2 regions of the Litorilituus sediminis genome follow, and region 2 is predicted to be linked to the other one. Evidence: riboswitches for the same ligand, from Rfam matches in the RefSeq annotation. Region 2 holds a riboswitch; the other holds the start of a gene.
What was found. A riboswitch is a leader RNA that binds a small molecule or an ion and turns the genes downstream of it on or off. The one in region 2 is predicted to bind lysine.
Positions count from the first base shown of each region.

Region 1: another riboswitch for lysine. It lies ahead of lysC (lysine-sensitive aspartokinase 3); the one in region 2 lies ahead of dapA (4-hydroxy-tetrahydrodipicolinate synthase).

Region 1 is NZ_CP034759.1:297,388-312,809, reverse strand. It holds gene EMK97_RS01410 (SLC13 family permease) at 63-1,514, shown strand; gene EMK97_RS01405 (methyl-accepting chemotaxis protein) at 1,861-3,567, shown strand; gene EMK97_RS01400 (NAD(P)-dependent oxidoreductase) at 3,586-4,449, opposite strand; gene EMK97_RS01395 (glutathione peroxidase) at 4,604-5,083, shown strand; gene lysC (lysine-sensitive aspartokinase 3) at 5,200-6,573, opposite strand; lysine riboswitch at 6,684-6,887, opposite strand; gene EMK97_RS01385 (collagenase) at 7,327-11,130, shown strand; gene EMK97_RS01380 (DUF4124 domain-containing protein) at 11,188-11,604, opposite strand; gene EMK97_RS01375 (ElyC/SanA/YdcF family protein) at 11,836-12,558, shown strand; gene EMK97_RS01370 (Nif3-like dinuclear metal center hexameric protein) at 12,859-13,617, opposite strand; gene EMK97_RS01365 (class I SAM-dependent methyltransferase) at 13,794-14,534, opposite strand; gene gloB (hydroxyacylglutathione hydrolase) at 14,667-15,422, shown strand, end outside.
Region 2 is NZ_CP034759.1:3,412,426-3,427,847, reverse strand. It holds gene EMK97_RS15220 (PLP-dependent decarboxylase) at 1-282, opposite strand, end outside; gene EMK97_RS15215 (2,3,4,5-tetrahydropyridine-2,6-dicarboxylate N-succinyltransferase) at 336-1,085, opposite strand; partial or broken gene dapA (4-hydroxy-tetrahydrodipicolinate synthase) at 1,184-2,092, opposite strand; lysine riboswitch at 2,214-2,446, opposite strand; gene EMK97_RS15205 (methyltransferase) at 2,666-3,736, shown strand; gene EMK97_RS15200 (ATP-binding protein) at 3,940-5,574, shown strand; gene arcA (two-component system response regulator ArcA) at 5,688-6,389, shown strand; gene EMK97_RS15190 (Hpt domain-containing protein) at 6,449-6,805, opposite strand; gene folE2 (GTP cyclohydrolase FolE2) at 7,164-8,090, shown strand; gene gltB (glutamate synthase large subunit) at 8,867-13,327, shown strand; gene EMK97_RS15175 (FAD-dependent oxidoreductase) at 13,358-14,788, shown strand; gene folA (type 3 dihydrofolate reductase) at 14,879-15,367, opposite strand.

The sequences.
Region 1 (15,422 bases), 1.2 Mb from region 2:
TGGCAATGACTTTGCTATTGAGACCTTAAAACGATTATAAAAAATAATATGAGAGGAAAGTTATGAATAACACCCAAGAGAAAGCAACCCCGTTGCCTATGTTAATACTCGGTCCAGCCTTAATGCTTATGACCTTATTAACGCCACCTTTTTTTGAAGGTATGTCTGTAACAGCATGGCATACTTTAGGTTTAGCACTATGGATGGCTACTTGGTGGATCTCTGAAGCCACCCCGGTATCTGTGACAGCCTTTTTACCATTAATTGTTGCGCCAATTGTCGGTATTGCCCCCATCAAGGTGACAACCTCATCTTATGCACACCCGCTAATATTCCTATTTCTAGGCGGTTTCTTTATCTCGATTGCCATGGAAAGATGGAATCTGCATAAACGTATAGCTTTAAAAGCCATGTCATTAGTGAGCACCAAGCCAAGCCATCAAATTGGTGGCCTGATGTTAGTCACGGCATTTTTATCTATGTGGATGTCTAATACGGCAACAGCCGTGATGATGCTACCCATTGCCTTATCCATTATTGAAATGGTCAAACAAAAGCAACATGGCGATAATCACGAAAGCTTTTCAAAAGCTATGCTACTTGCCATTGCATTTTCTGCCAGCATAGGTGGCTTAGCAACCTTGATAGGTACACCACCTAACGCCCTGATGGCGGCTTACTTAGCAGACAGTTATGATATTGAAATTGGCTTTGCCCAATGGATGATTGTCGGCGTGCCATTAACCACAGTATTATTAATACTTTGCTGGTTTATCTTAACTAAGGTCTGCTATCAAGTGAATACAGGTGAACAGGTCGACACCCACACTATGTTCAACAATAAATTGCAAGAGTTAGGACAAATGAGTAAAGGGGAAAAATTAGTGTTATTTTTCTTTGCCTTTGCCGCACTTGGTTGGATATTTAGACCCCTGATTGCCAAAGCAACTGGGCTAGCGATTTCTGATACCGGCATTGCTATGCTAGTGGCGCTATTATTATTTGTTGTGCCAGTTGATAGTAAAAAAGATATTCGTATTTTAGCCTGGGACGATACCAAAAGATTACCTTGGGGAGTGTTACTCTTATTTGGTGGTGGTTTAGCCTTAGCAAGCTTAATTAAAAAATCAGGCCTTGCCGCTTATATCGCTACACAACTAGAAGCAACGTCAACCTTCCCGGTAATTGCTGCAATACTGGTAGTTACCATAACAATATTATTCTTAACAGAAGTCACCAGCAATACCGCAACCGCTGCCAGCTTTTTACCTTTACTTGGCCCAATCGCAGTAACTTTAACCGACGGTCCTATGATGCTAGTCATTCCCGCCGCATTAGCAGCAAGTTGCGCCTTTATGATGCCAGTTGCCACACCACCTAATGCCATCGTATTTAGCTCTGGAGAATTACGGATCAAAGATATGGCTAGGGCTGGCTTATGGCTTAACATCGCCGCAATTGCCATTATTGCTTTATTGATGTTAACAACTGTGCCTATGGTTTTTAACCTGTAACTGTAGCCTACGTAGTAAATCACTTCAGACTAATGCCCTAAGCATAGCCATTATCTATGCTTAAGGCATATCTTTTACCAGCATTTGGGTCGGTATTTTTCTTATATTTATCTATCTTTTTATAGTATCTGCGCTAGTTGTTGTTGCTTCTTTAGACTAGCTTGAACAAGCACTGAGTATGACTATCGCTGTAAGAAAATAAAAGCTGATACTCTATTCATATTAGCGCTCGATACTCTTTAACCAAGGCAATTCATGTTGCTCATAAGCACATCCATTAATGCTGAACTACAATAATTAAACATAGCCCCTAAAACTTTTCTCCTTTAAGGTTGGTAGGTGATTTATGGCCATTGCCTTTCAAGATAAACTCAGTACCCGATTATTTACTCCCTTGATCATTATCTTTGTCTTGATCTTCATTGTACTAAGCTATTATGTGCCTAATCTTACCAAAAATAATGCCATTGAATCGGCAATACGTTCTGCCGAATTAACAGTAAAACAATATAAAACAATTAGAGGATACTACACGCAAAACATTATAAAAAAGGTCATTCCTATAAGCGGTCTTAGCCCTGACTATCAACACAAAGGTCAACAAGATAAAATACCACTGCCAGCGACCTTTATTCACGAACTTAGCGAAGAATTTAATAAGAAAGGCATCATCAACTTAAAGCTCTATAGTCCCTTTCCTTTTCCAAATAGAACAAACAGACAACTTGATGACTTTGCTCAACAAGCATGGCAAGCACTAAAACTAACCCCGAATGACACTTTTGCTGTAACACAAACAATTGATGGCAAACAAATTGTCAGGGTGGCTGTTGCTGATACCATGAGTCAGCAAGGGTGTGTTAATTGTCATAACTCCCATCCTGATACCCCTAAAAATAACTGGCAGCTAAACGATGTGCGAGGTGTTTTAGAAGTTCAAGTCCCAATCGAAGAGCAACTTGCTGACGCAAGAACACTTAATATATCTATCGCCATGTTAATGATATTAGCATTGCTAGCGACGATTGGTTTACTGTTTTTCATGTTTCGAAAGTTGATTTCAAATCGTTTAAGAACAGTGAGTACCGCACTAGAAGTCATAGCCGATGGTGAGGGCGATTTAAGCAAGCGCCTTGACGAGAGTCCAAAAGACGAAATAGGCAATATTGCTATTGCCTTTAATCGTTTTATCAATCAATTAAGTAAAACCTTAACGGGAATTAACAAACAAGTTGTACAACTCCAACAAACAACGCAAACCATGGAGTCAATCTCACATGACACCCAGTCCGGTGCACTAAATCAGCAAGACTTAGCTGACCAAGTCGCTAATGCTATGACAGATATGAAAGCATCGACACAAGAAATGGCAGAAATAGCTGCTAGTACTTCGGAAAACTCACAAACCGCTCAGCAAGAATCCCAACAAAGTCAAAAAGTCATTGAACAAAGTATCAATTCTGTCAATGAGCTAACTAGCATGATGAATGACGCTTCAAATGTCGTAAATCAACTTGAAGCAGATAGCCAAAATATCGGTAGTGTTTTGGAGGTTATTCGAGGTATCGCAGAGCAAACCAACTTACTCGCACTTAATGCAGCAATTGAAGCAGCGCGAGCCGGAGAGCAAGGTCGAGGCTTTGCCGTTGTTGCTGATGAAGTAAGAACATTGGCCAGTAGAACTCAACAATCTACCGAAGAAATTGATGCCATGATCACACAACTACAAAGTGGTGCAAAGTCGGCAGTTAATTCAATTAACCAAGGTAATGAAAGCATAAAACAAAGTAACCAAAAAGCGCTGGAAACCAATGAAGCTATTTCCGAAATGAGTAACCTTATCAATAATATTCAAGCACAAAATATACAACTAGCGACTGCCGCCGAACAACAGGCCGCAGTTAGCAACGATATTAATCAAAGTATTGCGACGATCAAGGATGTTTCCTCCACGGCAAGCAGTAGTAGCAAGCAGCTATTAGCGACAGCAGAGGAAATTAATAAAGCAGTCAACGCAATTAATAGACAGCTACAAAAGTTCTCTCAAGAATAACTCGTGTACAGTTAACTACTATTTTTTAAAGCGAGCAATCAAACTTGATGTGTCCCAGCGGTTGCCCCCTTGCGCTTGAACTTCTTGATAAAAACCATCAACCATTTTAGTCATTGGTAGCTCGACCCCTCTTTTATCCGCTTCTGCAAAGGCTATGGCTAAATCTTTGCGCATCCAATCAACTGCAAAGCCAAAATCAAATTCTCCCGCAAACATAGTTTTATAGCGATTTTCCATTTGCCATGAGCCTGCCGCACCTTTTGATATAGTTGCAACTAAAGCATCGGCATCTAAACCAACCTGTTTCGCTAAACTAAATCCTTCAGCAAGTCCCTGAACTACGCCAGCGATACATATTTGATTAACCATTTTCGCCAACTGCCCGCTTCCGGCTTTACCCATTAGCTGGCTAAATTTTGCATAAGCTGCCATTACTGGCTCTACCTTAGCAAAAACTGCACTATCACCACCAACCATCACAGTTAAAGCACCGTTTTCAGCGCCCGCTTGACCACCCGATACCGGAGCATCTAAAAATGCTTGACCATTTTCATGGCAAAGCGCCTCTAACTCAATCGCTAAATCTGCTGACGCTGTCGTATGATCAACTAAGACACTTCCTTTAGGTAGGCCAGCTAAGATACCTTGCTCACCTAAAACTACCTGCCTAACATCATCATCGTTGCCTACACAGCAAAAAACTATATCGCAGCCCTGTGCCGCTAATGCAGGTGTTGCAGCCATTTTCCCCTGATATTGCGCTTGCCACGCCTTAGCTTTTTCTTGATTTCTATTGTAAACACAAACTTGATGACCTGCTTTTTGTAAGTGACCTGCCATCGGGTATCCCATAACACCTAAACCGATAAATGCTAACTTCATATGATTTTCCAAACTTAACTAAATAAAGAACTAAATAAAACTTAACTAAATTAAAATAGTGTACTTAACTTTACTGTGCTTGTCTTAACACTTTGCAATTTTACTGGGCACAATTTAAAGTGAACAAAATTAACTTAACTATAACGAAAAGATAATGACATCAATTTACCAATTTAGTGTTAATGATTATAAAGGTGTAGAACAACCGCTATCTCAATACCAAGGTAAAACCTTGCTTATTGTCAATACTGCGAGCAAGTGCGGCTTTACCCCTCAATATGAAGGACTAGAAAAGCTTCAACAAAAATTTCATAACCAAGGATTTGACGTTTTAGCCTTTCCATGCAATCAGTTCAAACAACAAGAAAGCGGCAGCAATGATGAAATCAAAGCCTTTTGTGACTTGCACTTTAACATCAGTTTCCCGCTATTTGCTAAGATTGATGTCAATGGTGAAAACGAAGCTGCACTTTATACTTATTTAAAAGAACAAGCACCAGGCTTATTAGGGACAAAATCTATCAAATGGAATTTCACTAAGTTTCTAGTGAACAAACAAGGTCAAGTGATTCAACGCTATGCGCCTCTAACCAAGCCAGAAGCACTTGAAGCAGATATAAAAGCAATACTCTAACTTACAGCAAAAATAGCAGAAAAATTAGCTAGATTTTTTACCGCCAGCAAGCCGTAAAAGTATAAAAAATACTTATGAGCAACTAACGTTTTAGCTGCTCATAAGTTATTATCAAACTAAGCAAATAATGTGTCATGCAAAGTTTCAACAACATGATTGGCTTCTTGCTCTTGCACCAAAAAGCATAAATTATTGGCACTCGCACCATGACAAATTAGGCGAATATTCGTGTCATTGATTTTTTCAAAAATACTCTGCCCTATGCCTCTTGCACTATCTAAACCATTACCAATAACAGCAACCAATGATAAGCCATGTTCAACAGAAACTTCACAAAGCTGCTCTAACTCTTCAACAACCGTTGAAGTTAACAGCGCTTGCGTTGTACCACTTGGGTTATCAAAAGTTAATGCAACACTGATCTCACTGGTGGTGATCAAATCAACACTTAATTCATGTTTCGCTAAAATAGCAAATACCTGAGCCAGGAAACCACTAGCATGTAACATTGCCGGGCTTTTCACTGTCACTAAGGTTTGCTCTCGTCGCAGTGCGATTGAACGAAATGTCGGTGATGATTCAACTTGTTGTTTAATACGGGTACCGCCCTTTTCAGGCTCTTTACTGGAACCAACAAAGACAGGAATATTGTGACGCATAGCAGGTATTAAGGTTGCAGGATGGAGAATTTTAGCGCCAAATGTTGCCATTTCCGCCGCTTCACCAAAGCTAATTTCTTTAATTGCTTTCGCCTGCGAAGTAATGCGAGGATCTGTGGTAAAAATACCAGTAACGTCTGTCCAAATCGCTAAATCATCACTGTCTAACGCTTCAGCTAATAACGCAGCACTATAATCAGAGCCACCACGACCTAAGGTTGTTGGGTTGCCAAGACCATCTTGACCAATAAAGCCTTGAGTTACAATGACACTGTCTACTAACTTTGGTGCTAAAAGTTGCTGACAAGCTGACTTTAATTGTTGCTCATCAACAACGGCTTTACCGTATAAGCTATTGGTTTTCATTACCTGTTGAACGTTAAAGTATTCACCAGCAACATCTATTGAGCGTAGTACTTGCGCAAAAATACGCGAACTAAACTGCTCACCAAAAGATAAAATGGCATCAGCAGTTTTAGCGCTGAATTGCTGTGATTGATTTAACGCTTGTTGCGACAACTCATCCAACAACTGATTTATTTCACTATTAAGTTGCTCTTCAACTGTCGCTTCAAGATGTTGGGTAATATTAAATTGAATGGCGCCTATGTTAGCAATAATTTCTTCTTGCTCAGCGAGAGCAACATTTTCCTGACTAAGACGAACTAAATAGTTTGTTACACCAGCACTGGCCGAAACAACGACAACACGATTACTTGTACTACTTTTAATGATATTTGCACATCGCAGCATGGCGTCAAAATCAGCAACACTGGTTCCGCCAAACTTGGCTACCGTTAATGAAAACGATGAAGATTGATTTGAATTCAAAAGAAATTTCTCCCAATTAACATATACCTAGGATTTACCTAAATATTGGAAGAGCATGACTGAGCAGTTATTTATACCAATTCAATGACATAATTAGAAAGTTAACTTTTTCAGCCAGAAGCTCTCCACCTTTTGTTGTAAATAACAATTACTACAGGTGACAGCCCTAAGGATTCAACCTTAGTGACCGAATATTGCACGCCACACATGCAACATCCTCGGCGATAGTCTCCCTCAATAACGTTTATGGAATGTGGTTCCGTATACTCTGGGTATAACGTTATCTACCTAGCTACCGCACCTCTTCTGGTGCCAATCGATAAATATTCGAAGTATCTATCAAAAGCGCGTCTATTTAACCTTATATCCATCAAAATAGCAATAGCCTTTTAGACGTCCAAAAAATAAAAGTTTACAATAAGGACAACATAATTCTTAAATCAGGAATTTGGGAAAAAATAAATTAAACAAAACCAGCTTCTAGTAACCAATTAATTTGTACTATTAGCTATCAATTAGTTAAGTTAACGCCAGAAAAATTGTGACTAATTTAGCTAAAAATATAACTTTTTTCTTAAATCTCCGCCATTATCTGTTTCATTGTCTACTATTGAACTTAGCAATTAGTTAATCTGTTAATTTGTTACTCAATCGTTATCTGATGTAACTTTTAAAACACTTATGATATAAAATATATTGCAAGGTTATAAATGAATTTCATGAGATGGAGCTCAGTATTTGGAGGTTTCACTTATGAATAGACGGGTATTAACACTACTTAGCCTAATTACTATCGTCGCACAATATCTACTACCAACAGCCCACGCTGCTGATCTTTGTGGCGAAAAAACGCTCGATAGACAAACACTAGTCGAAGCAAATACAAGCTATTGTTTAACAGATTATGGTCATTACCTTTGGATAAACATTCCATACAATAATAGCCAAGTCACTATAACTACCAGTGGTGGCAACTATACCCCTTTCCTTGATGCTTCCATAACGTTATATTCTGGGCAATCATGGAACTTGGATGAAGTTGAAAGCAGTGTAAATACACCTGATAGTAATAATGAAAGCCTTAGTTTTATTTCTCCAGCAGGCACAAGATACTTTCATCTAGGTGGTGATGTCAGTGAAATGACATTACATGTTTCTGTTGCAGGGGGGGATATCCCACCACCTTTAGGCGACTTTGTAGTATTTGATACTGACATTACCGTAGATATACCTGAGCCAATACTTAGTAATGAAAATGAATTTTCAGCTATTGTTCAAACGATAATCGCTGCAAGCACCAGTGAATATGCCAATATAGCCCAGCAAAATCCAGGTTCAATAGCCGATGTGGCGGCTGCAATTCACTTTCTAGCAAATCAAGATGATATAACGCATCCAAGCCTTGCAGCACTAATACCTTACATTGAAAATTATGCTCGCTACGGCGAAAGTATATCTGATGAAGAAGCACTTGATGTTAACCATGCTTTACTTGCAGTAGCAGATATGAATGATTTTATCAGCGCAAGTGCTGAAGCAAGTATCATACATGACTTATACTCTAGCAACCTGTTTGTTTTTCAATACGGCAACCATACAAACTACTTTAAACAACACCTACCGCATCTGTTAGCCATAATTCAATATTTTTCATTACAACAAAGCCCTTACGCTTTACCAGGTGCTACCGATACGCTCATGGCAGTTTTTGTCGATTTACATTATGCCATTACATTAGGTTCTTCCGGTGTTAACAATGCAATCAATGAGCAAATGCTATCAGTTTTATCGGTTCTGAGATCATTCACTTTACTTGGAGAAACCTCACTTGATAGACGCTGGAGCACTGAGTATGACTTAACATGGTTCACTTATTACAGTTACTATGCCTTAGGGCTAGTACATACTTTAGCTAATGATGACGCTAAAGCGAGAATAGATGGGATTTTTAAAGAAATTCATGGCGCAATCCCACCCGAGGTATCGATTGATTACCTTGAGCGAATGATCACTAAACACTTTATCGAAAGAGCTAATCGCGTTTGTGATGAAAACGATCCGTTAACTGGCTATTGCTGGCAACCACCTAAAGAAGAAGATATTTTAACAGTTAGTCACCAATGTAATGCCAATATCACCATTAGAGCACAATCCTCTATTACAACAGAAACATTAACAAAATCATGCCAAACACTTGAACAAGCAAAAGCGCGCTTTCATCAAGTGTTCCCTATAATCACCGGGCCACTTTCTGGCGATTTTAATGAGCATCTTGAAGTTGTCGTTTTTGCAAGCCCCAGTGACTACGAACAATACGCGGGTGAGTTTTTTAATATTGATACAAATAATGGTGGCATCTACTTAGAAGGAAACCCTGCTGATAATAACAATCAGGCTCGATTTATTGCAATGCAATGCCCTAAAGCTTGGGTTGGCGTTTCCTGTGAAGCCGAAAATGATATTTATAATTTAACACATGAATATTTTCATTACTTAGATGGACGCTATATAAAATCTAACGGTTTTGGCTTTTATAATTACAATGTAGCCTGGGCTGAAGGTTTAGCGGAATATTTAGCCTTTGGTGACCAGCACCCAAGAACGCTCAATGCAATAAAAGATCAACATGTGCCACCATTATATAATGTTTTATTCATGTCATATGAATATGACTTTTTATACCAATGGAGCTATTTTGCGATCCGTTTTTTACTCGAAAACTATCCAAGTGCAATCCAAAATCTAACTCTAGCACTTCAGTCAGGCGATAAAGCGTTTTATCTTAGTGAATTACGTCAAATTAGTGATATGGCCGAAGCAGGTTTTGAAGCTTTCGTTTTAGCAAACTCACAAGCCTTACCAGCTGTATCTGCACAAATACCTCCACAAAACACCTTAGGCACTTGTGAGCTAGAGCAACAGTATGCAAGAAAATATGATGCTCCTTATGCAGAAACATTTACCATCACTAATAATACAGAGACACCTATTTCATTATTTTGGATAGACAGTACCAAAGGAAAAACCCATCAAAGCAAAAATTATCAAACGCTTTTAAAAGGAGATACTTTTAGTTCCAATGCTTGGCTGCAATCTGATCGAATGATGCTAACAGACCAAAACCGAAACTGTGTTGCTGTTGCAGTACTAACGCATAGCAGCAATGAATTTACTATTGACGCAGAAGATGTAAAAGATATTCATGTAGAAGAGCTACCAGAAGCCAATGAACTAGGTCAATGCGACTTAATGCAAAGCCATATCCCACTAGATTTTGCTCACGAGTTTTCGATTACAAACACAACAAACTATCCTGTGCTTATCTTTAGAGTTGACGATAAAACAGGATTGCCAATTTACTCCAATAAATATGCCACGCTAGCATATGGCGAAAGCTATAGTGCAGATTTTTGGTATGGTAACCGCCGAGTAATGGTGGCTGATGCTAGGCTTAATTGTTTAGCCGTTGGAGTTACCGAGCAAGCGCTTTCAAATTTTACTATTGATGAAAATACCATTGCCCATGCCGCAGCTGCTGAGGAGTTACCTGATGATAATGAAATTGGTAGCTGCGAGCTTGTACAAAAACACTTAATAGCGAATGAAAGTTACCGTTTATCAGTTACCAATAATTCAGATACCGTTATCAATGTGTATAGAATTGACAATAATACCGGCGAAATACTAACAAACAACTTATACGCCAGTTTAGCCAAAGGTGACAGCTATCAAGCAGATTTTTGGTATGGTAAACGTAGAATAGCTTTAACCGATGAAAATCAACAATGTCTTGGTGTAGCGATACTATCACAGCAAAATGTCACTAATGAGTTTATTATCGAGCCTACCAGCTTTGACTCTGATGGTGATGGTGTTAACGATTTAGACGATGTATTTCCACTAGATCCTACAGAAACAGCCGATAGCGACAACGATGGCGTAGGTGACAACAGTGATGCCTTCCCTTTTGACCCGTTAGAAACTAAAGATAGTGATAACGATGGCGTAGGTGACAACAGTGATGCCTTCCCTTTTGATCCATTTGAAACTAAAGATAGCGACAATGATGGTGTTGGTGATAATAGCGATGCCTTCCCGCTTGACCCATTTGAAACTAAAGATAGCGACAATGATGGTGTTGGTGATAATAGCGATGCCTTCCCTTTTGACCCGTTAGAAACTAAAGATAGTGATAACGATGGCGTAGGTGATAATAGTGATGCTTTTCCACATGATCCACTAGAAACAAAAGATAGTGACAATGACGGTGTTGGTAATAATAGTGATGCTTTTCCACATGATCCACTAGAAACTAAAGATAGCGACAACGATGGTGTTGGCGATAATAGCGATGCTTTTCCAAATAACCCGCTAGAAAGTGTGGACACAGATGGAGATGGCATAGGCGACAATGGTGACTACTACCCTTATGATCCAAGCCGTCATAGTGATACTAGTAATTATAAAACTAAAGCAAGTAGCAGTGGCTTTATTTTACTTCTTTTATTATTAATCGCATTAAGGTTTAGTCTAAATAAACGACAAGAGCACACCTAAAACAAGTAACAGGTTAAGTTAACATTGAGGTGCTAACTTAACCAATGCACACTATTATTACTTACACTGTTTTTTAAGCTGCTTAGATAATTCTTTTATTTTGCTCGCGCGTTCTTCATCGCTTATATACTGTCTTTCACCTTCGGCTGTCATGGTATAAATGCGACCTGAACGCTGATAAGTATACAGGTTACGCTGATAACCATCACAACGTTGCTTTTTTTCCTGTTCCGCTGTTTTCTTCTCTAGTCGAGCTTGTTTATCTTTTTGCTTGTTCTCATTGTATTCCTGCTGCCACTTATTCGCACCAGTTGAATTAAATGTACTATTGTTTGAAGTTACCGTGACTTGCTTTGCTTGTTCACTTGTCTTAGGTTGGTCTCCGTAATGAACATTGCCATCTTTATCAACCCATTTATACACTGTTGCTTGTATAGGCAACGAAAATAATAAAACTAAATACAGTGCCCTCATCTCAAATCCCTTTCATTAAAATCATATTGGTTAAGACTATCGGCTAGCTTAACATCTGTAAAGTTTATTTCGTTTTCAACGCAAAAGCACTTTTCCTGCTGATCAGCAAACAAATAATAATTAACTGATATCTCAAATAATAATTGCTATAGTAACGACAGCTTTAATTAATTTTAAAAAATATCAAATATGGATTTGTTTTTACTTAAGAAAGTTATCACAGTAATTATTATGCCTATTAATATAGTCATTTTATTATTGGTAGCAGCGCTAATTTTTAAAGGTAAAAATAACAAAGCAAGTTTTCGCTGCTTACTGTTTGCCATTATCATTTTACTACTTGGCTCATTGGCTCCTATTTCCGATAGGTTTATGTATGTACTTGAAAGCCAACACCCCGTTTATGAAAAATCAAACAAAAAAATTGATTACATTATCGTACTGGGCTGTCGACATACCTCCACGCAAAATCTACCGGCAACAAATGAACTCGCCTCCTGTTCATTACAACGAATGGTTGAAGCCTTAAGAATATATAACTTGCACCCAGAGGCACGTATAATTACCTCAGGTTATTCTGCTGCCGATACAGTCAGTAATGCAGAAAAGGTCAAGCAAGCTTTAGTTATGCTAGGAGTACCAGAGCACAAAGTTATAAATGAAAACTTTCCCAAAGATACTGAGGAAGAAGCGCAGCTGATTTCACCAAGGGTTCAAGATACTAACGCCATTTTAGTAACCAATGCTGATCATATGCCAAGAGCACTTGGCTACTTTAATGCGCAAGGCGTATATCCAATACCGGCACCAACGGGCCACTGGGTAAAAAATATTGATGGTGAAAAGTCTTGGGCCTATTACATCCCTTCTAGCCGGAAATTGAATCAAACGACCATTGCATGGTATGAAAGTTTAGGTTTGATAGTGCAATGGCTCAAAGACTTATTTAACTAATTGAATTAAATTAAAGTGTGTTGTCCTTTATCGTTATTTTCAACAACAAAGATATTTGTTAGGACAAGAACAACACGTGTTCGCAGTGTGGGTTCTAGTTAACCTCAGGTTTGCATAAGAAATAGTGCTAAACCTAACCAAATCGGCAGGTTATAGCTATTTATAATTTCTAGCCAGATATTTTTGTCTGAATTCAAGGCTTTTTGAATTAGGAATAGCTGGCTATTTCTCTTCAAAATAACGCAGAAGTCAGTAAAAATAACCGCTAGAAACGCATGGTTTATGTAAAGCTGAGGTTAGTTATACTGGGTTATCAATATCAATAAAGCAAACATCAAGTTGCAGTTCTTTTGCTATACGTTCGCCAAGAGCTTTAACACCATATCGTTCTGTGGCATGGTGCCCGGCAGCAAAAAAGTGAATATCCATTTCATGAGCAATATGAGTTGTTTGCTCAGACACTTCACCCGTTAAAAACGCATCTATGCCCTGCTCTGCTGCTAATTCAATATAACTTTGCCCGCCGCCAGAGCACCAAGCAATAGTTTTTATTTTCTTATTACTACTTGCCCCAATATGTAAGCAATCGCGATGTAAGGTTTGGTTAACCTTCTCGGCAAACTCTTCAGCAACCATAGCCTGCTTAAGCTGCCCTTGCATTGCGACACTATAAGGGTTGCCAAGCTCCAATGGTTGTACCTCTTCAATATCAAATAATTGCGCCAATTGAGCATTGTTGCCAAATTCAGGATGAATATCTAAAGGTAAGTGATAAGCAAACAAATTAATGTCATGCATCAACAAAGCTTTAATTCGATTGTATTTCATACCGCGAATAACATAAGACTCGTTTTTCCAAAAGTAACCGTGGTGTACTAGAATGGCATCGGCATTTACTGCGATTGCTTTATCAATCAAGGCTTGCGATGCGGTAACACCGGTAACAATTTTGCGAATGGTTTCTTTACCTTGTACTTGCAGCCCATTAGGAGCAAAGTCTTTAATGTTTTCTGGTTGTAATAATTGCAGTAAATACTGCTCAAATTGTGCTCTTTGCATTGTTATTAAACTCAAAATTTACTGTGATTAACATAATCCCAATTGGATTCACTGCACGCTCATCTAGCAAGCATAGTTATTGCAGTTGCTATAATACGTGATTGAACTAAATTTTTATAGAAAAAGGCTGAGTGATATAAATGGTACTTATAATAGTACAGCTTAATAAAGCCACACTACTTTTTACCTACTCGCATAGTCGTCGCTTTTACCGGGGTAAATTCAGGCCTAATTTGCCACTTAGGTTTTATTGGCGTCAGTGGAAGGACACGCTTTTTAGCAATAATAATATAAATAGAGCCTAAGCTCGTTAAATAGTTTTTAGCAAACAAGCTCCAACGGCGGCTGACTTTATTTTGATAAGCTTTACCATGCAAATTACTATACAAACAGCGTTGATCAGCTAGCACCTCAAAACCCATTAAATTTAGCCAGTCTTTCACTCGCATTGGCGTAAAAAAATGCTCATTCCACGGTGAGCGCTGTCTTCTGTAGGGAATTAATTTGTTTAGACCAACAAAACTAAATGGATTAAAACCGGTAATCACCAAATAGCCATTTGGGATCAAAACACGATTTGCTTCACGTATAACATGATGAGGATCTAACGAAAACTCTAAAGCATGGCTTAATAAACATACATCCACACTATGCTCTAGCAATGGCAGATCATCAATATCGGCAATAATATCGCCATTCTCTTTGGCTGAAGTACAACTAAATTGATGTTTAATCAAGCAAGAGTCACTGTTAATTTCTGCGCTTAAAGCACCAATTTTAATCAAGTGATAACCAAAAAATTTCGGCCACCAAGGCTCTAGCTCTTGCGCAATAGCCTTGGCTATCAGATCACCATTAGGTAAATCCTGCCAAGAGTGAGGATAATGAGGCTGTCGAAAAGCTAAGGCTGGTTTCATCAAAATAACTACTCCACCTTACTATAATAGCTTATGATACTAATATTAGAGCGTCTGCCCGATATAAAGGTAATCATACTAAATATCGGTTTATTTTTATACTTAATTTATTGAAATAACGAATGGTATCAAATGAATACAGCTAAATATCAAATTACCGGTATACCAGCCTTTAATGACAACTATATTTGGGCAATTACCCATAGTGATAACAACCATGTGGCGCTAGTCGATCCGGGTTGTGCCAATTCATGTATTGAATTTATAGAAACCAAGCAATTAGTTTTAACTGATATTTTGATCACCCACCACCATAAAGATCACACAGGCGGCATCGAATCATTAAAAGCCTATAACCAGGCTAAACAACTTGCACTCACCGTATATGGACCCGCTAATGACAATATTCAGGGAATTGATGTTTCGCTAAGTGAAAATGATGTTGTAGAGCTAAAACCGCTAAATATACGTTTTCAGGTAATAGATTTACCCGGACATACCCATGGTCATATAGCCTATGCCAATGAAACCTTAGTTTTTTGTGGTGATACCTTATTCTCTGCCGGTTGTGGTCGATTATTTGAAGGCAGCCCAAGCCAAATGTATCAGTCACTTTCTAAACTTGCCAATCTCCACGAACACACTAAGGTTTATTGTACCCATGAATATACTCTAGCTAATATTGATTTTGCGTTAGCGGTTGAGCCCAACAACCAAGATACATTAGCCTATCAACAACACGTGCTGCAATTAAGGCAACAAAACAAGCCAAGTATTCCAACAACAATAGAACAGGAAAAAAAGATCAATCCTTTTCTACGCTGTCAAAGCCAAGCAGTAAAAAGGAAAATTCATGGCGATTCAACGCACACAACTTATGATGATATC
Region 2 (15,422 bases):
TCTATTAGCTGGCACGCCTTGAGCCAATACTTGTGACAATTCACCCGAGCTTGCTACATCAAAGTCAAAGCCTTCACTGTCCAAGGTTTGAATTATCTTTGAAAGCGGATTTGCTTTAACAGCGAACCATAACTTCACCACATCTTGCTGTTGTAGTTTGGCTAAGTGCGCTTTTAATGCATCAAGTTGATACACAAAATAAGCCTGCTCATGCTCTGGAGAGTCATGCGCAGCCAATAATGGCAATATGCTCTTGTCTAACCAATCTGGAGTTGTTGTCATGGTATTGTTAACCTCTTCTATCGTGCAAACCAATAAGAATCAGCGTTAGTCAACTAACGTAAAATTGATTCTAACTCTAATGCGGCATCACTTTTTTCATCGCGATACTTAACAATTAGAGCACAAGCCATATTTAAACCTTGGCCTTGAGCCCAGTCACCTTGTACTGGTCGTGTGCCCGGAACAACAATGGCATTTTCAGGAATTTCAGCACCTTTAGGGCGCATCTCCTGGTTAACACAGTCATAAACAGGCACAGATTTAGATAGCGATACGCCCGGAGCTAACACGGCGCCTTTCTTAACAACAATACCTTCAACAACGACAACACCAGCACTTAAAAAGGCATTATCTTCAATAATCACTGGGCTAGCGCCTACCGGCTCTAACACACCACCAATTTGCACAGCAGCAGACACATGAACATTCTTACCCACTTGCGCACATGAGCCAATCAGAGCATGGCTATCAACCATAGTACCGCTATCTACATAGGCACCAACATTGATATAAGCAGGCGGCATAATAATGACGCCAGGTGCTACGTAAGCACCAGCTCTTACTGAAGAACCACCAGGAACAAGTCGTACATTATCGCTTGGTGTAAACTGCCTTGCCGGTAAGTTGTTTTTATCAACAAAGCCTTGGTAGTTTTCAGAAAATGCGACATTTTCACCTGCTTTAAATGCCGCTAATATGCCTTCTTTTACGGCAACATTTGCTTGCCAATTGCCTGATTCATCTTGGTTAGCCGCGCGTAATGTGCCTGCTTCTAACTGTGCTAATACATCTTGCCAGTTCATAAAATACTCCAATATTCAATTTCTTAATTTAATAAAGCTTCTGAGCCTGCTGTTGTCGGCACAGATAAATGAGGGTTGTTGGTTTGCTCGCTTGCTAGCCATTGATTAATTTGCTTGTCAAAGTCAAGCAAGGCTGCTGTCTCCGTCAGCTCTTCGTGCGTCAAAGGTGCGCGCAAAACAGGGCTATTGATCACGCCTTGTTGGTGCATAAGCACTTTGACAGGAATAGGATTTGCTACAGAAAAAAGCGCCGCTACCGCGTTATTCCATAAAGGAAATAGCTGATAAACCTGTTCAGGTTTACGGTTTAAACAAATATCGACATAGCGATTCGTCGCTTGCGGCCAAGCATTAGCGCAAACAGAAACTAGCCCTTTAACGCCAGCCGGCGCTAAATAAGGCATCATGGCATCTTCACCGCTAAACAATGCGATATCTGGACAGTGCTGCTGGTAAGCCAAAAAGGTATTGATATCACCACTGGCTTCTTTCATGGCCCAACAATTTTCATGATGCTGTAGTTGTTTGATAGTGCTGATTGGAATATCGACACCACTACGTGAAGGTACGTTATAGAGCATACATGGGAAGTTGGCAGTATCAAGTAAGCGCTCAAACCACTGCTGCTGACCTAAAGCGCCAGGCTTGGCATATAGCGGACTGCCAAGTAGATAGGCATCAATGGTAAGCTCGTTACACTGTTCTATCCAGCGAACTTGTTCAGCTAAGTTATAACCACCTACAGCCACCATGATGGGTGTGTTTAGCCCTAATTGACAGACAAAACTGACAATGGCTAACTGCTCATCATAATTAAGCGCCAAACCTTCGCCTGTGCTACCTAATAACAATATACCATTGCCAGCTTGCGCTTGTTCAGAAGCAATAGCTTTCAAGCTAGCATAGTCAATTTCACCGTCTTGATTAAAGGGCGTAACTAATGCTGTCCATAAAGCACATTGATTTGCTCGTACAATACGAGCAGAGATTGAATTATTTTGATTCATTACTCTCGAACTCAAATAAAACCACAACGGCTAGTTGTAGTTGCGTTAGTTCGGAGAGTTCTAGGCGTTTACAAAGAAGAGCAACATCGCCACAGAAGAGCGAAGGCTGCCTGATAATGCAAAGGCCAGAAGCTCTCCACTCAAATGCCTCAACAGGCAATAGGTGACAATTGTTGGGATTCAGCCCACTATTCTTAACTTACTTAAGAATAAACAACCGACAAAAACAGTATCAAACCTTGCTTTTGCCTCGGCGTTAATCCCCCTCATTATCACTAACAGAGTTTGATCTCTGTGTTTTCTCCTTAGAGAAAACAGCAATAACTACCTGGTTAACGCTCCTCTTCTGACCCCTTTTAGCTTATTCGTTATTTAACTAAGTAACTTAGCTAACCAACAAATAAGTAATAATAGGGACGAGCGCTATTTAATCACTTTTTGCATACAAGTTCAATGTCATTTACGTTAAAAGTTCACGCGGCTTGTTTAGTAAAGTCGCTTTCAGGTAGAATGCTTTCTTCTATCTTATGATGAACGCGAATGCGTTTACCTCAATGAATTTCTAGGTTTGGTATGGCTAATTTTTCAGCTAGCATGAGTAATGCAAGTCAAGTTTTAATGCGAAATACACAATGGCTAGCAGGGCAAAAGCCGCTTTTTGTCAATATGCCTGAAGATGGCTTTATTGATGCTTATCTGCAATTAAATCCCCAAAGCCATATCAGTTGCTTTAATAGCAACTTTATTGATTATCAAGCTATTCAGCATAAGCATCAAAGTAAGCCGCAAAACAAGGTGAGCTCACAATTTTCAGCGGTTTATCAAAGTGATATAACACATGATTTAGTCATTATCGCTTTTCCTAAAAGTAAAGCTGAGCTGGCTTTTACCTTGGCAATGATAGCGCCACATATCACAGAACAAACAAGGATATTATTTGTTGGCGAGAAAAAAGGCGGCATACAATCGACCCTAAAACTGACACAACACTTTATAACTAATGGCCAAAAAATCGATGCCGCACGCCATTGCATGCTTTTTGCGGGTTTTGCTCAAGCTGAAGCATTAGAAAAACCATTTAACTTAGATGATTGGTTTAAAAAATACCCGCTAGAAATAGATGATATAAAGCTTACTATCGCCTCTTTGCCCGGAGTATTTAGTCAACAAAAACTGGATGTTGGCACTCAGTTATTGCTTAACAATTTACCTGAAGATATGTGCGGAAAAGTGCTTGATTTTGGTTGTGGTGCTGGGGTTATCAGTTGCTTTATCGGCAAAAAATTCACTGATACCAAGTTATCCTTATTAGATGTCAGTGCACTAGCGCTGACTTCGGCAGAAAAAACACTGCAATTAAACGACCTTACAGGAAATGTCTTTGCATCCAATAGCCTGTCCAATGTAACAGAAAAATACCAACATATAGTTTCAAACCCACCATTTCACCAAGGCTTGAAAACCCATTATCAGGCAACGGAACAATTTTTAGCGGGTATTAAAAATTATATGGCTAAACCAAGCGATATCACTATTGTTGCTAATAGCTTTTTACAATATCCACCTATCATGGAGCAGCATATTGGCAAAACAAGCACTCAAGCTAAAGCAAACGGCTTTAGCATTTATCAGGTGAAGTGTTAAGACGGGTTTAACTTCTAGGCTGGTGACGTGTTCACAAATGTCTTGGCCTTGTATAAATGCGCATTAAATTAGCGGAAAAGCAATCTCAAAAAATCAACTTATCTTAACGATAAACTAAAGATAAAGGTTGAATTATTGAGCTTTTTCAACAATCATCAAGGTATGACTTATTTCTCACAATGTTGCCTTGGTCAAAGCAAATAATGCCACAATTAGCCAAAATTAAATCTCTGCGCAGTTTATTGCTTAACTCAATTATTGGGTTAGTCGTGTTATCACTACTAATTACCTCAATTGTCTTAATTCAAAAAAGTCAGCAGCATGAAAATAAATTTATTGAGCAAGAAACCTTATCTTGGGCTAATTACCTTGCTAAGCAAAGTGCGCCTTTTTTACAAGATAACAATGATAAAACCCACAGCGAACTCAAAGAAGATTTAAAAAGTCTCATCATCACGCCACTGATTAATCGTGTGCATGTATACAGCATAAGCGAAGATAACAGCGCTGAATTTTTCACCAGTTACAACAAGAATCATAATTTCCCGGCCATCAAAGATAAAACCGATGAAATTGACCAGCTAAGCCAATTTCGCTACCAAGAAACCTACTTAGAATTGATGGTAAAAATAACCAGTCAAGATAAGCTATTAGGTTATCTATATATTCAAGCAAGCTTAAATAGCAGCAAATCACTGGTAAACCGATTAAGTTATTTAGCCATTTCTTTAACTGTCGCCGCGTTAATTATTGCCTTGTTATGGGCAATGTGGCTGCATAGAAAAATGCACGAACCCGTTGTTGAAGTAATTGAATCAATTCAGCAAGTGTCACAAAGCAAAGACTACAATATTCGTGTTAATAATCAGATATATAAAGAATTTGATATCTTAGCTCAAAATATCAATATATTACTGAGCAGAACACAAAAACACATTAACAAAATCGAAGATGCACACCAGCACGCCTTGCTACAAAACGATGAGCTGAAGGAAAAAGTAAACTCGCGAACTGATGCTTTAAAAGAGTCGAATCAGGAGTTGCTGTCAACACTCGAGAAGCTGCACCAATTCCAGGGGCAATTGGTTGAAACTGAAAAGATGGCATCGCTTGGTGATATGGTTGCCGGCATTGCCCATGAAGTAAACACTCCTATTGGTTTAGGTGTTACCGCCTCGAGTTTGCTCTCTGATAAACTCAATGAAATTAAAGCAGCCTTTGAAAGTAAAACACTCAAATCTAGCCAATTGAAGAAGTTCTTAAATGATGGTGAAGAAAACGTTGCCATTATTTTTCGTAACCTAGAAAGAGCAGCCAAACTCATTTCTAGTTTTAAAAAAGTAGCGGTAGATCAATCCAGCGCAGAAACTAGAACCTTTAATGTTCGCGAATTAATGGAAGAGATCTTACTTACCCTAGCAGCGAAGTTAAAGTCTGCCAATGTCACCTATCACTTAGACTGCCCTAGTGACTTAGTGGTTACCAGTAAACCCGGACCAATAAACCAAATATTGATTAACCTGATCCTCAACTCTATTTACCATGCCTTTGAAGGTGTAGACAATGGTGCTGTTGATATTAAAGTGATGAGCTTAAGTGATCAGCTACATTTAAACTATAGTGATAACGGTGTAGGTATAGATGAAGGTATCAAAAGCAGAATTTTTGAGCCCTTTACCACAACCAAGCGTGGCTCAGGCGGTAGTGGCTTAGGTATGCACTTAGTATATAACCTAGTAACACAAGCGCTTGATGGTCATATCAGCGTCGACAGTGAGTTAGGACAAGGTGTTAAGTTTGATATTACCTTCCCTGTAGAGCTCGTTTCAGATCAATAAAGCCATAACTAATCTACTGACTTAATTGTTTTTTTAACATGACTTAGCTACCATAGTTAAATAAATGTTAATAAGTACTGGCACAGCCAGACTAACCCAGGTGAACTGTCAAAATGGAAACTTACCAAATTCTTGTTGTTGAAGATGAAGATGTAACACGCTTTAACTTACGCAATCTATTTGAAGCTGAAGGCTATCAGGTCTTTGAAGCGACTGATGGTGACACCATGGAAAGTGAGCTTGAAAAAAACAACATCAACCTGGTCATTATGGATATCAATTTACCCGGCAAGAATGGTCTTTTACTTGCTCGAGAGCTGACAAAAAACAAAGATTTAGGCTTAATCTTCCTAACAGGTAGAGACAGTGATATTGATAAGATCTTAGGTTTAGAAATAGGTGCAGATGACTACTTAACTAAACCTTTTAATCCGCGTGAATTAACCATTAGAGCGCGCAATATTTTAAGCCGCATTGGTCAAAATAAAACCGAAGCACCACAAAGTATCATTACTTTCAATCAGTGGACTCTCGATGGTAACTCGCGTCAAATGACCAGTCCTACAGGTGAAGTGATTGCCATTCCTCGCGGCGAATACCGCGCATTAAATTTACTGATTCAAAATGCCGGCAAAATTATTTCTCGCCAAGAGTTAATTAAAGAAATGACAGGTAGAGATTTACGCTCAAATGATAGAACGGTAGACGTAACCATTAGAAGACTGCGTAAACACTTTGAATCTGTTGAGAACTCGCCAGAGCTAATTAACACCATTCATGGTGAAGGTTACCGCTTTGTTGGCACCTTAGATTAACACCTAACCACCTAACCATTAAGGTAGCTCGCAAGCTACCTTAAATTAATTCAAGTTCGCTATGATTGCTCAGCTAACCATTGGCTAAATGCTGTCATAGCTTGTTGATTACCTGCTTGCAAATCCTGCAACAATTGCGCTTTTTCCTGCTGCGTAGCTGTAATTTTTTCTAGTACAACCAGCTGCTTATGAAGCTCGACTAAACCGACACTTGCTGCTGCACCTTTCATTTTGTGGCAGTGCTCTTGCCAATCTTTTGCATTATCTGCTAATTGCGCTTTTTCAATATCCGCCAAATAAATCGCCACTTGTTGTGAGTACAACGCAAACATTTTCTCAACGGTCGCTTTTCCTAAGCTATCTAGATATCCCTGCAATAATTCAACATCAAGCAAAACTACAGTTTGTGCTGTCATAATCACCTCTTAACAACGACGAAATAAGCAAACACTGTACATAAAATCACTGACAACAACAAGCACACTTATCTTAGCGGGCGTGTTTATCTTTATTTAATTATGCAGCTAAGAGATAAAATCACTTGTTAACTTCATAGCCTTTAACCCATAAGCTTTGTAGGGGTACTGATGTTTTTAACCCGTTAAATTGTTTTTACTATCGTTATACGTCAACAATAATTATAACGATAATGATCCGCATCAAAAAATAGGCTAGAATATGCGCCCTTAGATTTACGTATTGCTGATTCTTAGTCAATTTCAAGCGACTCAACCAGCAATATATTAATATTATTTAGTTTAAAGCGGAGTCGTAATGCCGACATCAATGCCAGATATTGCCAACCATACCACAGCCCAAACAGAGGGAGCACTTGATTGGGTCGGCATGAGTAAAATTGAAATGCCAATTATGCTTGCGTCAAAAGGTGAAAATGATCGTATGGTTTCGACTCACATTGATGCCTTTGTTAATCTAAAAGACCCGCAAGCAAAAGGCATACATATGTCTCGCTTGTATCTTATACTAGATGAGCTTTCCACCAGCAATACCTTAAGCTATCAAACGCTAGTCAGTGTGCTTGATAGCTTTGTTTCTAGCCATGATGATTTAAGTGATCAAGCCAAAGTGGAATTTAACTTTGAGTATCACTTAAGACGTAAATCACTTATAAGTGGTAAAGAAGGTTGGAAAGCATACCCAGTTAAGCTAACGGGTTTATTAAATCAAGGTAAGCTCACTATTGAGCTTAGTGTTGAGGTGCGCTATTCATCTACTTGTCCATGTTCTGCTGCCCTATCACGACAATTGATCCAACAAGCGTTTCAGCAAAAGTTTTCAGGCAGTGAGCAAGTTGCTTTAAATGATGTCCATGAATGGCTAGGAACCAGTGAAGGTATTGTTGCAACCCCACATTCACAACGCTCAATTGCTGAAGTAAAAGTAAAGCTTAACAACAGCCTAAATGAGTTTCCTATTACAGAATTAGTTAATTTACTTGAAGACGCATTACAAACCCCAGTACAAGCAGCTGTTAAACGTGAAGATGAGCAGGAGTTTGCACGCTTAAACGGTCAGAACTTAATGTTTTGTGAAGATGCTGCCCGTCGGGTTCAGCATTGCCTAAATCAAAATGAACAATATGATGATTTCTGGCTACGAATAAATCATTTAGAATCTCTGCACGCACATGATGCGGTAAGCATCACCACTAAAGGCATTTCAGGCGGATATCAGCCCTAATATCTAAGTGATTTAACGTTTAAACAAATTTATCTAAAACCAACGGCATCTGCTGTTGGTTTTTTTATACCTAAATTTTGCCAGTAGTATCGGCTTCTACTAATATTAAGCAAAGATAAACATGGCCTAATAAGAACAACACTGTTGTTTATCTTACCTGTTAAACAATATCACTGCTCACACATCATAAAATGAATAAATATTGAATATTCCATTTATTTATATCAGCAAGCAAAATGTAATAAAATTCCAAAACCTTTTCACTTTATTATCATCAAATACTCCTAAAAAATATCATAACCATTATAAATCATACAATTAAAGCTGTTGGATATTTTTTATTTTGATAAAGACACCAAAAAACATGAAAATAAATTACGAGCAAAAGCTCTATTTTAATTGACCTTTTATTAATAACTGGGTAATGTTGAAATTTCCACTTATAGCAAAGAAGATTAATTATGCACTTTTATCGAGCCTTTATTCTTCTTTCTCTGTCCTGTAGCTATAAATGGCATAAGAAACTAGAACTAAATAGCTAGTTTCAATAAGGAAAGAGCAAGGTAACTAATACAGTGTTAGGCAATGCTAAAAACAACATAATAAGCACAACCTAGCCCCTTGTTAAACCACCCTTCTCAGGCTACGAGTTATCCTACTCATCTTTGCCTGTGTATTGGGGAGCACCATTAATACAAAGCGATGCCTCATGCAGTTTAATATCGGCATCCATCGACTCACTTTGTACGGTAAGTGAGCCTAGAGAGGAGATTACAATGCAGCTTTATGATCATAGCGTCCAAAAAGACAACTGTGGTTTTGGTTTGATTGCCCATCAACATGGAGAAACCAGCCATAAGCTAGTAAAAACCGCTATTTCAGCGCTTGATCGCATGCAACACCGTGGTGGTATTGCCGCAGATGGCAAAACTGGTGATGGTTGCGGTTTATTGCTGCAAAAGCCTGATAGCTTTTTCCGCGCAGTTGCCGAAGACAACGGCTGGAAGCTAGGTAAGAAATACGCTGTAGGCATGGTTTTCTTAAATACAGATCCCATTGAAGCTGCTTTATCAAAAAAAATACTTGAAGAAGAATTAGCCAGCGAAAGCCTAACATTAATTGGCTGGCGCGAAGTGCCAGTAGACACCTCAGTGTTAGGTGAAATAGCCTTAGGTAATTTACCTAAAATAGAGCAAGTATTCGTTGATGCTCCTCCGGGTTGGCGTAATCGTGATTTAGAGCGCCGCTTATATATGGCACGTCGTCGCGCTGAAAACCGCATTACAGATGAAAAATTCTATGTCGCGAGTTTATCTTGCTTGGTAACCATCTACAAAGGCCTAATGATGCCAGTAGACTTACCAAACTTTTACCTAGATTTAGCTGATATTCGCATGCAAACGGCTATTTGTGTATTCCACCAAAGGTTTTCAACCAATACTTCACCACAGTGGCATTTGGCACAACCATTCCGCTATCTAGCGCACAATGGTGAAATCAATACCATTAATGGTAACCGCCAGTGGAGTCGTGCCCGTACCTATCGCTTTAAATCACCTTTATTACCCGATTTACAAGATGCCGCTCCTTTTGTTGGTCAAACTGGCTCAGACTCCTCTTCATTAGATAATATGTTAGAGCTATTTTTAGCTGGCGGCATGGATTTATACCGCGCCATGCGTTTATTAATGCCACCTGCTTGGCAAAATAACCCACTAATGGATGATGATTTACGTGCCTTTTACGAGTTTAACTCTATGCACATGGAGCCGTGGGATGGCCCAGCCGGTGTGGTAATGACCAATGGTCGCCACGTAGCCTGTAACTTAGATAGAAACGGCCTGCGTCCGGCACGTTATGTTATTACCCGTGACGGCTTTATCACCTTAGCCTCTGAGGTCGGTATTTGGGATTACGGCGAAGATGAAGTCGTGGAAAAAGGTCGTGTTGGCCCAGGCGAAATGCTGGCAATCGACACTTATACCGGCAAGCTATTTAACTCTAACGATATAGATAATGACTTAAAAGAGCGTCACCCTTATCGAGATTGGTTAAACAAAAACATTCGCCGTCTCATTCCGTTTGATGAGTTAGAAGCAAACCTTATTGGTACCCGCGTCTTTACTGATGAAGAAATGGCGCAGTTCCATAAAATGTTTAACTATAGCTATGAAGAAATAAACCAAGTTATTAAAACCTTGGCAGAAAATGGTCAAGAAGCGACTGGCTCTATGGGTGATGATACGCCAATGGCAGTACTTTCTTCCCAGCCGCGCACTTTATATGACTACTTCCGTCAGCAGTTTGCTCAAGTAACTAACCCACCAATCGATCCATTGCGTGAGCGTTATGTTATGTCATTAGGCACCTGTATTGGCCGTGAGCATAATGTCTTTAATGAAACCTCTGGTCATGCTGATCGTATGCTATTTTCAACGCCTGTACTAATGTACACAGGCTTGAAGCAATTACGTGATTTAGATCCTGAACATTACCGCTCAGACACGCTGACACTCAACTATGATGCTGAAGAAGGTTTAGAAGCCGCCATACGTCGACTTTGTAATGAAGCAGAAGATCTGGTGCGTAACAAAGGCACGGTAATACTGGTGCTATCTGATAGACAAATTCATCCGGGCTTATTGGTGATTCCAGCGGCTATGGCCGTTGGTGCGGTACAAAAACGCTTAGTTGATCAGCAACTTCGTTGTGATTCAAATATTATTGTTGAAACCGCATCAGTGCGTGATTCACATCAATATGCGGTATTACTTGGCTTAGGTGCAACCGCAATTTATCCATACCTTGCTTTTGAAACTATTGAACAACTCGTAGATCAAGGGCAAATTACCATCAGCGCCCGTGATGCTATCGTCAATTACCGTGAAGGTATTAACAAAGGCTTATTAAAAATACTGTCAAAAATGGGTATCTCAACCATAGCAAGTTACCGCTGTGCCGGTCTTTTTGAAGTAGTAGGCTTAAACGATGACATTATGGAGCTGTGTTTTAGCGATTTACCAAGTCGTATTAAAGGCGCAAACTTTAAAGATATCGAGCAAGATAACATTAACCTAGCGCGCAAAGCTTTCTTACCTCACCAAAAGATGAGCCATGGCGGTCTATTAAAATATGTCCATGGTGGCGAGTACCATGCCTTTAACCCAGACGTGGTTAACTATTTACAGCGTGCGGTACAAAATGGTGAATACAGCGACTATCAAAAGTATGCCGCTGAGGTAAATGAGCGCCCTATCGCTATGCTGCGTGATTTACTTAAATTTAAAGCAGATACCAAAGCCATCAATATTAATCAGGTTGAAAGTGAAAGCGACATGTTTAAACGCTTTGACTCTGCCGCTATGTCAATTGGTGCATTAAGCCCAGAAGCACACGAAGCCTTAGCTATTGCCATGAACCGTTTAGGTGGTTTTTCCAATTCAGGTGAAGGTGGTGAAGATGAGCGCCGCTTCGGTACGGTGAAAAACTCTCGTATCAAACAAATTGCCTCAGGTCGTTTTGGTGTGACACCACACTACTTAGTTAATGCTGATGTCTTGCAAATTAAAGTCGCGCAAGGGGCAAAACCAGGTGAAGGTGGCCAATTACCGGGAGATAAAGTATCGCCGTTAATTGCTAAGCTACGTTACTCTGTACCTGGCGTCACCTTAATTTCGCCACCGCCACATCATGATATTTATTCAATTGAAGATTTAGCTCAGCTAATTTTCGATTTAAAACAGGTCAACCCAAAAGCGGTTATTTCAGTCAAACTGGTATCAGGCCCAGGCGTTGGCACCATAGCATCTGGCGTCGCGAAAGCTTATGCTGATTTTATTACCATATCAGGTTACGACGGTGGTACTGCTGCTAGCCCATTAACATCAGTAAAATACGCAGGTTGTCCTTGGGAATTAGGTTTAGCAGAAGCACATCAATCATTAGTGGCCAATGGTCTTCGCCATAAAGTTCGCTTACAAGTTGATGGCGGTTTAAAAACCGGTGTCGATATAGTTAAAGCGGCAATTTTAGGTGCGGAAAGCTTTGGTTTTGGTACTGCGCCTATGGTTGCGCTAGGCTGTAAATTCTTACGAATTTGTCACTTAAATAACTGTGCAACAGGAGTTGCCACGCAAGATGATGTCTTACGTGAGCAATTCTTTAAAGGCTTGCCTGATCAAGTAATGAACTACTTTAAGTTTATTGCCCGCGATGTCCGTGAAATTCTTGCTAAGCTAGGTGTTGAAAGCCTAACGGATATTATTGGTAGAGTGGATTTACTTGAACAAGTTGATGGCATTAGCGCTAAACAACAAAAACTAGATTTATCACCTGTGATTGCACCAGTTGTTGCCGGTGAAAATACCGCTTTACATCAAACAGAAGAAAACACTGCTTTTGATGAAGGCCAGTTAAATCAACAAATTTTATCCGCTACGAGCGATGCCGTAGCACACAGCAGCGGTGGCGAATATAGGTTCACGATTCAAAATACCGATCGCTCTGTTGGCGCTACTTTATCAGGTGAAATTGCCCGACATCATGGCGACCAAGGTATGGCGGCCTTCCCTATTACCTTACACTTTAACGGCACCGCCGGACAAAGCTTTGGTGTTTGGAATGCTGGCGGCTTACATATGATCTTAACGGGTGATGCCAACGACTATGTAGGTAAAGGCATGACTGGCGGTAAGCTAACCATCAAGCCACCACGCGGTGTTGAGTATCAAAGCCATAAAACCATGATTATGGGTAACACCTGTTTATACGGTGCAACAGGCGGAAAATTATATGCTTGTGGTCGCGCTGGTGAACGTTTTGCTGTGCGTAACTCTGGCTGTCACGCCGTTGTTGAAGGTACAGGTGATCACGCTTGTGAATATATGACAGGTGGTGTGGTAACTATCTTAGGTAAAATCGGCGTTAACTTTGGCGCAGGTATGACAGGTGGTTTCGCTTACGTACTGGATGAATTAGGTGATTTAGATGTGCGCTTAAATAAAGAATCTATTGAAATCTTGCCTATTGATGAACTTGCTATTCACCAGGAGCACCTGCGTGGAATTATCAATCAGCACTTTGAAGAAACGGGTAGTTTACGCGCGCAAGAAATCTTGCATGATTTTGATAAATTCGCGCCGCAATTTAAGCTAATTAAGCCAACAGCTACCGATGTGAAAACCTTATTGGGCCATCGTAGCCGCTCAAGTGCTGAACTTCGCGTTCAAGCACAGTAATTGGTAAGTTGAGAACAGAGGAAAAAGATAATGAGCAAAAATGTTTATCAATTTATTGATGTAAAAAGAATTGAGCCGGCGAAAAAGTCTATTGAAGAGCGCAAAATCAACTTTGTTGAGATTTACCAGCCGTTAGGAAAAGAGCAAAGTATTGGTCAGGCTGATCGTTGCCTAGATTGTGGTAACCCCTATTGTGAGTGGAAATGTCCTGTCCATAACTATATTCCACAATGGTTAGAGTTAGTCACCGAAGGTAAGATTTTTGAAGCGGCTGATTTATGTCATCAAACCAATAGCTTACCTGAAATGTGTGGCCGTGTTTGCCCACAAGACAGGTTATGTGAATCAGCTTGTACCTTAAATGATGAATTTGGCGCAGTAACCATAGGTAATATTGAAAAGCACATTACCGATACAGCGATTAAACAAGGCTGGAAGCCTGATTTATCCCATGTGGTTAAAACCGGCAAACGTGTTGCTGTAATTGGTGCCGGCCCTGCTGGTCTTGCTTGTGCTGACGTATTAACCCGCAACGGTGTTGATGTCGTTGTGTATGATAGACACGCACAAATTGGTGGCTTGCTCACCTTTGGTATTCCATCATTCAAGTTAGAAAAAGATGTTATTCAAACCCGCCGTGAAATATTAGAAGGCATGGGTATAGAGTTTCGTTTAAATACTAATGTTGGCACAGATGTAAGCTTTGCCGATATTAGCGATGAATTTGACGCGGTGTTCTTAGCCTTAGGTACATACAAGGATATGACTGGCGGCTTTGAGCATGAAGGCGCAGCTGGTGTCTATAACGCCTTAGATTTTCTTATTGGTAATACCCAAAAGCTGATGGAAATCACCAGCGAAAACTCTAGTCAAGCTAAGCCATACGTTAACTTTAGTGGTAAAAAAGTGGTGGTACTTGGTGGTGGTGATACCGCCATGGACTGTGTGCGTACCTCTATCAGACAAGGGGCAACCGAGGTGACTTGTGCTTATCGTCGTGATGAAGCCAACATGCCAGGCTCGCCTCGCGAAGTGCAAAACGCCAAAGAAGAAGGGGTGAACTTTGAATTTAACCTACAGCCGCTTGATATTGCCGTTGATGACAAGGGTAAAGCCATTGGCGTTAAATTCGTGAAAACCCAACTAGGCGCACCAGATGCCAATGGCAGACGCAACCCTGAGCCAATTGCCGGCTCTGAATTTGTGATGCCAGCAGATGCCGTGGTAATTGCCTTTGGTTTCTTACCTAGCCCACCACAATGGATGATAGATGCCGGTGTTGAACTTGACCCGAAAGGTCGTGTTATCGCCAAAGACAATACAGAGTTTGCCTTACAAACCAGCAAGCAAAATATCTTTGCCGGTGGTGATATGGTACTCGGCTCAGACTTAGTGGTTACCGCTATTGACCAAGGCCGCAAAGCTGCGATCGGTATTTTGGATTATGTTTTAACGCCCTAGCCTAGAATACGGATAAAATAAAAAGCTGATAATTAAAACTTATACCAAGTGAATTAATTATCAGCTTTTTTAATGAAAATAATCTACTTTCTATTTACGTTCATAAACACAAAAATCTAGTTGGTAAGCATTTTTCTCATCGCTATCGCGCACTTCGCTGCTAACTTTTTGCCAGCTGCCATCATCATAATCAGGAAAACGGGTATCCCCCTCAATGCTTGCTTTAATATGGGTGATGTAGAGCCTTGTCGCCGCAGGTAAACAATGCTTATAAATAGCACCGCCACCAATAACCATGATCTCTTCAACATCTTGCACTAGTGCCAAAGCTTGCTCGACTGAGGTTACCGTATCAATCCCCTCTTTTTGATAGTTTTCATCGCGTGAGATAACAATATTTCTACGCCCCGGTAGTGGTCTGCCGATTGATTCATAGGTCTTTCTGCCCATAATAACCGGCTTACCTAAGGTAACCTTCTTAAAATAAGCTAAATCAGCAGGTAAGTGCCACGGCATATCATTGTCTTTACCAATCACGTTATCATCTGCAGTTGCCACTATCATGGATAAAATGGTCATGGTTACTCCCTAGTTATTCTTTTCATTAAAAAAGGCTGCGATTAAGAAAATCACA